2 regions of the Blastococcus sp. SYSU DS1024 genome follow, and region 1 is predicted to be linked to the other one. Evidence: riboswitches for the same ligand, from Rfam matches in the RefSeq annotation. Region 1 holds a riboswitch; the other holds the start of a gene.
The links. A riboswitch is a leader RNA that binds a small molecule or an ion and turns the genes downstream of it on or off. The one in region 1 is predicted to bind S-adenosylmethionine.

Region 1 (3,399 bases):
ACGTTTCGTGCGTGCGGCGCCTCATCGCTCTCGATGTGGCGGGGTCTCGCTCTTCCGCCCGCCGAACACGAACGTGGAACTCGAACCGCGCGAGACGGTACAGCAGAGAAGCGCAGGTGACAGCCCCACGCGCGCACGACGCACCCGGTTCCGGCGACGACGTCGCCCGGACCGGGGAACCGACCGGACTTTACTCCCCCGTCGGACGGACCGCTCAGCCGATGAGGCCGGCCGCCCGCACCGACTTCAGCGACGGCTCCACCCGGTGCGTGGGGCCGACGACCGGCTCGAGCGGGTCGAGCGTCTTCAGCCCCTCGCCGGTGTTGAGGACGACGGTCTCCTTCGCCGGGTCCAGCCGCCCGTTCTCCACCAGCTGACGCAGGACGGCGACGGTGACCCCGCCCGCGGTCTCGGCGAAGACACCGGTCGTGCGGGCCAGGTCGCGGATCCCCTGGACGATCTCGTCGTCGCCGACGCGGCCGACCGCGCCCCCGGTGCGGCGGATCGCGTCGAGCGCGTACGGGCCGTCGGCCGGGTTGCCGATGTTCAGCGACTTGGCGATCCCGGTCGGCTTGACCGGCTTGACGACGTCCCAGCCGTTGTCGAAGGCGGTGGCGATCGGGTCGCAGCCGGCCGACTGGGCGCCGAAGATCGTCCACTCGGTGGCCTCGACGATGCCCGCGGCGGTCAGCTCGCGGAAGGCCTTGTCCACCTTGGTGAGCAGCGAGCCCGACGCCATGGGGATCACGACCTGGGCCGGGATACGCCAGCCCAGCTGCTCGGCGATCTCGTAGCCCATCGTCTTGGAGCCCTCGGCGTAGTACGGCCGCACGTTCTGGTTGACGAAGGCGGTGTCCTCGAACTCGTCGGTCTCGGCGAGCTCGCTGGTCAGCCGGTTGACGTCGTCGTAGGAGCCGTCGACGGCGACCAGCGTCTGCCCGTACACCGCCGACTGGACGACCTTGCCCGGCTCCAGGTCGCTCGGGATGAAGACGAACGACGGCAGGCCGACCCGGGCGGCGTGCGCGGCCACCGAGTTGGCCAGGTTGCCGGTGGAGGCGGCCGCGATCTTCCTGTACCCCAGCCCCTTGGCCGCGGTGGCAGCCAGGCTGACCACGCGGTCCTTGAAGGAGTGGGTCGGGTTGGCCGAGTCGTCCTTCACCCACAGCCCACCGGTGAGCCCCAGCTCGGCGGCGAGCCGGTCGGCGCGGACCAGCGGGGTCATCCCCGGGTCGAGGGAGACGCGGTCGGCCGGGTCCTGCCCCACCGGCAGCAGGGCGACGTAGCGCCAGATGTTCTGCGGCCCGGCCTCGATCTGCTCGCGGGTCACCGCACGCATGATCTCGGGGTCGTAGTCGACCTCGAGCGGGCCGAAGCACTCGGCGCAGGCGTGCTCGGCGATCAGGCCGAACGTGGCGCCGCAGTTGCGGCAGACGAGCCCGCGGGCCGGACAGGGCGGCGTGGGGCCACCGGCGGAGCTGTCGGCCTGGGCGGAACCGGGAGCGGTCAGAGTCATGCGACGACTACCTCCTCATCTTCCCCGCGTCGGGCCGTCGAGCCGCGCGGGACGGAATTGGCACCTCCCGCTGGCGCGTACGCGTCAGACGGCGGTTGCCGGGGCTTCGTCGGGCCGTGTCCCTCTGCCCCTCTGGATGAGTGAACGGCGTGAACTGTACCCAGTCGCGGGCGGCGGCCAGCGGCCGGACAGGATGACCTGGTGAGCGCGCGCGTCGTCTACACCGATCTCGACGGCACGATGGTGGGGCCGCGGGGCTCCTTCTGGCACACCGCGGGGCGGGAGCTGACCGACGGGCCGGCCGCCGCGCTGCTCGACCTGCACCGCGCCGGGGTGGCGTTGGTGCTGGTCAGCGGCCGGACGTACGAGCAGGTGGTGGAGGCCGCGCGCATCTTCGCCGCCGACGGCGCCATCGCCGAGCTGGGCGCCACCATCGGCTGGGGGTCGGGGCGGAGCACGCACCGGCTGCGGGGCGAGCTGCCGGAGGAGTACGGCGACCGGACGCCGATGGAGGTGATGGCCGAGCTCGGCGTCGTCGAGGAGCTGATCGCTGCCCACCCCGGCCGGCTGGAGTGGCACGCCCCCTGGCACGCCACGCACGACACGGACGCCCTGCTGCGCGGCCGCGTGGACCCGCTGTCGGTCGACGCCTGGCTGGCCGAGCGGGGCGTGGGCTGGCTGACGCTCAAGGACAACGGCGCGATCCCCGCGGCGTCCTGGATGGGGCTGGACGACGACGCCGCGCCGCCGCGGGTCTACCACCTGATGCCGCGCGGGATCTCGAAGGGCGCGGCGATCGCCTGGGACCTGGAGCGGCGCGGCCTCTCCCCCGGCGACGCCGTCGCGATCGGGGACAGCGTCAGCGACCTGGACATGGCCCCCGCGGTGGGCCGGCTGTTCATCACCGCCAACGGCGGCGCCGTCGACGGGATGGCCGAGCTGCTGTCCGCCGTCCCCAACGTGACCGTCACCGACGCGCCCATGGGCGAGGGCTGGGCCCAGGCGGTGCGCGCGTCGCTGGGTTAGCTCGTCACGTCGCGGCGGGCGAAGTGGCGGAAGCCGAGCGCGGTGAAGACGGCGATGTAGACCAGCGACTGGATCACCCCGCGGAACAGGTCGCCGTCGTCGACCGGCGTCTGCAGCAGGTCGGTCCAGGCGAACTCCTCCGCCGTCGGGAACCAGTCGCGGATCGACCCGAGCTGCTCAACCTGGTCGAGGATGGCGAAGACGAACATGGTGAACACAGCGCCACCGACCGCCGCCAGCGGTGCGTCGGTGATCGTGGAGAACCAGAACGCCAGCGCGCCGACCACGAGCAGGTGGACGGCGAGGTAACCGAGCATCCCGGCCAGCCGCAGCATGCCCTCGCCCTGGTCGATCCCCACCCCGACCGGCGTCCTGATGTCGTCGAAGCCGAACGCGATCCCGCCGGCGACCACCGCGACCGCGGCGAGGGTCAGCAGCGCGGCCACCGACTGGACCAGCGCGGCCAGCCACTTCTGCCGGAGCAGCCGCATCCGCGGGATCGGCGTGGCCAGCGCGTACCGCAGCGAGCCCCACTGCGCCTCGACGGCGACGGTGTCGCCGAAGAACAGCGCGTAGACCACCACGAGGAAGAAGCTCGTCGTCGCGAACAGCACGAACAGGGTGAAGTTCAGCCCGCTCGCCGTCGCGACGTCGACCAGGTTGATCCGGTTGTTCTCCGCCGCCTCCTCGCTGGCGCCCAGCTGGAGGGCGGCGATGAGCACCAGCGGGAGCGCCACCATCAGCGCGAACACGCCGATCGTGCGGCGGCGCTTGAACTGCCGGCGCAGCTCCACCGACAGCCGCAGGGTCCGCTCCGGGCGGTAGCCGGCGACCGCGCCGGTCGGCTGCACGTGCTC
Region 2 (3,399 bases), on a different contig from region 1:
CACCGGGGCCGACGACGCCGCCCCACCAGCCGGGCGTCGGGTGACCGGGGCCGGCCGGGCCCACGACGTGGCTGTCCCCCGTGAGCGCGTGCTCGACCAGCACCGCGTTGCCGCCGTCCGGGGCGAGCGTCCCCCAGGTCTCGTAGGCGACCCGGACCCCGGGCAGGCTCCCGCCCCGCTCGAGCCCGAACGGGGCGGGCAGGTCGAGGAACCGCCGGTCGCCCGCCGGATCCCCCTCGACCCACCCGCCCACGTCAGGCGGACTTGGCGGCGCGGAACCCGGCCTCGAGGTCGGCGAGGATGTCCTCGATCCCCTCCAGGCCCACGGCGAGGCGCACCAGGCCCGGCGTGACACCGGTGGTGAGCTGCTCCTCCGGCGTGAGCTGCGAATGCGTGGTCGACGCCGGGTGGATGACCAGGCTGCGCACGTCGCCGATGTTGGCCACGTGGCTGTGCAGCTCCAGGGCCTCCACGAACCGCTTGCCGGCCTCCACGCCGCCGTGCAGCTCGAAGGTCAGGACGGCGCCGGCCCCCTTCGGCGCGTACTTCTGCTGCGCGGCGTGCCACGGCGAGGACGGCAGCCCCGGGTAGTTCACCCGCTCGACGGCGTCGTGGCCCTCGAGGAACTCGGCCACCCGCTGGGTGTTCTGCACGTGCCGCTCCATGCGCAGCGAGAGCGTCTCGATGCCCTGCACGACGAGGAAGGCGTTGAACGGCGAGACCGCCGGGCCCAGGTCGCGCAGCAGCTGCACCCGCGCCTTGAGCGCGAACGCCGGCGCGCCCAGGTCGGCGTAGACCACGCCGTGGTAGGTGGGATCGGCCGTGGTGAACATCGGGTGCCGGCCGCCGGTCCAGTCGAACGTGCCGCCGTCGACGATGAGCCCGGCGATCACCGTCCCGTGGCCGCCGAGGTACTTGGTGGCCGAGTGGACGACGACGTCGGCACCGAACTCGAACGGGCGGATGAGGTAGGGCGTCGCGATGGTGTTGTCGACGATGAGCGGCACCCCGTTGCGGTGGGCGACGCCGGCGACGGTCTCGATGTCGAGGATGTCGCCCTTCGGGTTGCCGATCGACTCGGCGAAGAACGCCCGGGTGTTGTCCTGGACCAGCGACTGCCAGTTCTCCGGGTCGTCGGGGTCCTCGACGAAGGACACCGTGATCCCCATCTTCGGCAGCGAGTGGTGCAGCAGGTTGTAGGTGCCGCCGTACAGGGAGGCCGAGGCGACGACGTGGTCGCCGGCCTCGGCGAGGTTCAGGATCGCCAGCGTCTCGGCCGCCTGACCCGAGGCGACGGCCAGGGCCGCGACGCCGCCCTCCAGCGACGCGACGCGCTGCTCCAGCGCGTCCTGCGTCGGGTTCATGATCCGCGTGTAGATGTTGCCCATCTCGGCCAGCGCGAACAGGTCCGCGGCGTGCTGGGTGTCGCGGAACTGGTAGGCCGTCGTCGCGTAGATGGGCAGGGCCCGGGCACCGGTCGTCGGGTCCGGGCTCGTGCCGGCGTGGATCTGCCGGGTCTCGAAGCTCCAGCTCTGCGGGTCGGTCATGCGCCGTCTCCTTCGCTCGCGGGAGATCCCGCGGCGCACGGGAGCTCCGTCCTTGCCGGGGGCGGGGCGCCGGCCGGCCGGCTCTTCCCCTGGAGCACCTCAGACGGAGTTGAGGTTGCCGGGCAGCCAGCCAGGTGCTTCGCGCTGCCTCTCAGGAGCCGACGTGATCGTAGGACGCCCCGCCGGGCGCCGCACACCCCCCTCGGCCCGCGCACCGATGTCCCACGTGAAACACCGGCCCCACCGGTCTAGGAGCCGGGCGCCGTCTCCTCGTCCTCGCCCGTGCCGCCCGTCGGCGCGGGGGCGGTCGTCTCCGGCGCGCTGGTCGTGGAGTCGGTCCCGCCGTCCGGTGACGAGGGGCCGGTGGTGGTCGGCGAGGTGGGCCGGGTGGTCGGCTCGGACTGCTGCGTCGTCGTCGCCGGGTCCTCGGTCGGCGCCGTCTCCTCCGTCTGCGTCGGCTCGGACGTGCCCGTCGGGTCGGTGGGCTCGGTGACGGAGGTGTCCTCGGCCGGCGGGGTGGCGCCGGGCGCCGGCGGCTTGACGTTGAGCCACAGCACGAACACGGCGACGAAGAGCACCGCGAGCACGACGGTGGAGGTGCGGGCGCGGCCCAGGTGCCGGGGGATCGCCGCCCACCAGCCGTGCCGAGGCGCCGGCGACGCGCTGTCGGCCGGCGAGCCGGGTGCGGCGGCGGGAGCGGTGCTCACGGTGGGCTCCTCGGAGGCCCGGGCGGCGGGGTCGCGGCGTTCGTCGGGCGTGGTCACCGGACCCCCTCCTGGACGGCCGTCGCGCCGTCCTGCGCCAGGAGCGCCGTCGTGGGCGGCGGCACCTGCATGCCCTGGCTGCGGAACGCCTGGACGATGCGGGCGCGCAGATCGCGGCCCACCTCGAACTGCTTGCCGGGCAGCGTGCGGGCGACCACCCGCACGTTCACCTCGTCCAGGCCCAGGGTCTCCACGCCCATGACGGTGGGCGGGTCGAGCAGCAGGGGCCGCATGGCCGGGTCGCGGAATGCCTCCCGGCCCACCCCACGCAGGATCTCGTTGGCCCGGTTCACGTCGACGGTGGTCGGCACGGGGACGTCGACGACGGCGCGCGCCCAGTCGCGGGACAGGTTGATGACCTTGACGATCTGGCCGTTGGGGATGGTCACGACCTCGCCGTCGGGCGAGCGCATCCGGGTGACCCGCAGCGTCACGTCCTCGACCGTGCCGTTCGCCGGGTCGCCGCCGCCGACCACCTGGATGGAGACGACGTCCCCGAACCCGTACTGGCGTTCGGTGATGATGAAGAACCCGGCCAGCACGTCACCGACGATGCGCTGCGCGCCGAAGCCCAGGCCCACGCCCAGCACGGTCGCCGGCGCGACGAGGCCGGTCACCGGGATGCCGAGGCGGTCGAGGATGAAGAAGACCGAGATGGAGTAGATGAGCACGACCAGGGCCCAGGTGAGCACCTGGGTCAGCGAGTGGCGGTGCTTGGCCGCCTCGGACCGGACCAGCGCGTCGCCGCCGGTGGAGTTGCGGTCGATCCGGTCGGTGATCTTGTCGCCGACCCAGCCCACGAACCGGGCCAGCAGGACCGAGCCGAGGACGATGAGCACGACCTCGAGACCTCGCCCGGACAGCCAGTCCAGCACGTCTCTCAGCGCGTCCACGGGGCGGCACTCCGATCATCGGGGGAAGCGACCTCCCCACCTTGCGCACCGCCGACCGGCGATGCCAACCTGACCCGCCGCGTACCACCGCCGGGAACCGCCGGCAGGCTGCTGACCTGCGGTGCAGACGCCACGGAGAGATCGATCACGCCGTTCCCCGCGGCTCGACGAACAGCGACTGGCTGGACCGGCCGA

Region 2: another riboswitch for S-adenosylmethionine. It lies ahead of ACI79S_RS00280 (bifunctional o-acetylhomoserine/o-acetylserine sulfhydrylase); the one in region 1 lies ahead of thrC (threonine synthase).

Annotation. Positions count from the first base shown of each region.
Region 1 is NZ_JBJHAA010000003.1:85,896-89,294, reverse strand. It holds gene thrC (threonine synthase) at 215-1,516, opposite strand; SAM riboswitch class I at 1,529-1,659, opposite strand; gene ACI79S_RS03760 (HAD family hydrolase) at 1,718-2,542, shown strand; gene ACI79S_RS03755 (ABC transporter permease) at 2,539-3,399, opposite strand, start outside.
Region 2 is NZ_JBJHAA010000001.1:49,679-53,077, reverse strand. It holds gene metX (homoserine O-acetyltransferase MetX) at 1-253, opposite strand, end outside; gene ACI79S_RS00280 (bifunctional o-acetylhomoserine/o-acetylserine sulfhydrylase) at 255-1,547, opposite strand; SAM riboswitch class IV at 1,591-1,706, opposite strand; gene ACI79S_RS00275 (hypothetical protein) at 1,796-2,311, opposite strand; gene ACI79S_RS00270 (mechanosensitive ion channel family protein) at 2,308-3,204, opposite strand; gene ACI79S_RS00265 (thioesterase family protein) at 3,350-3,399, opposite strand, start outside.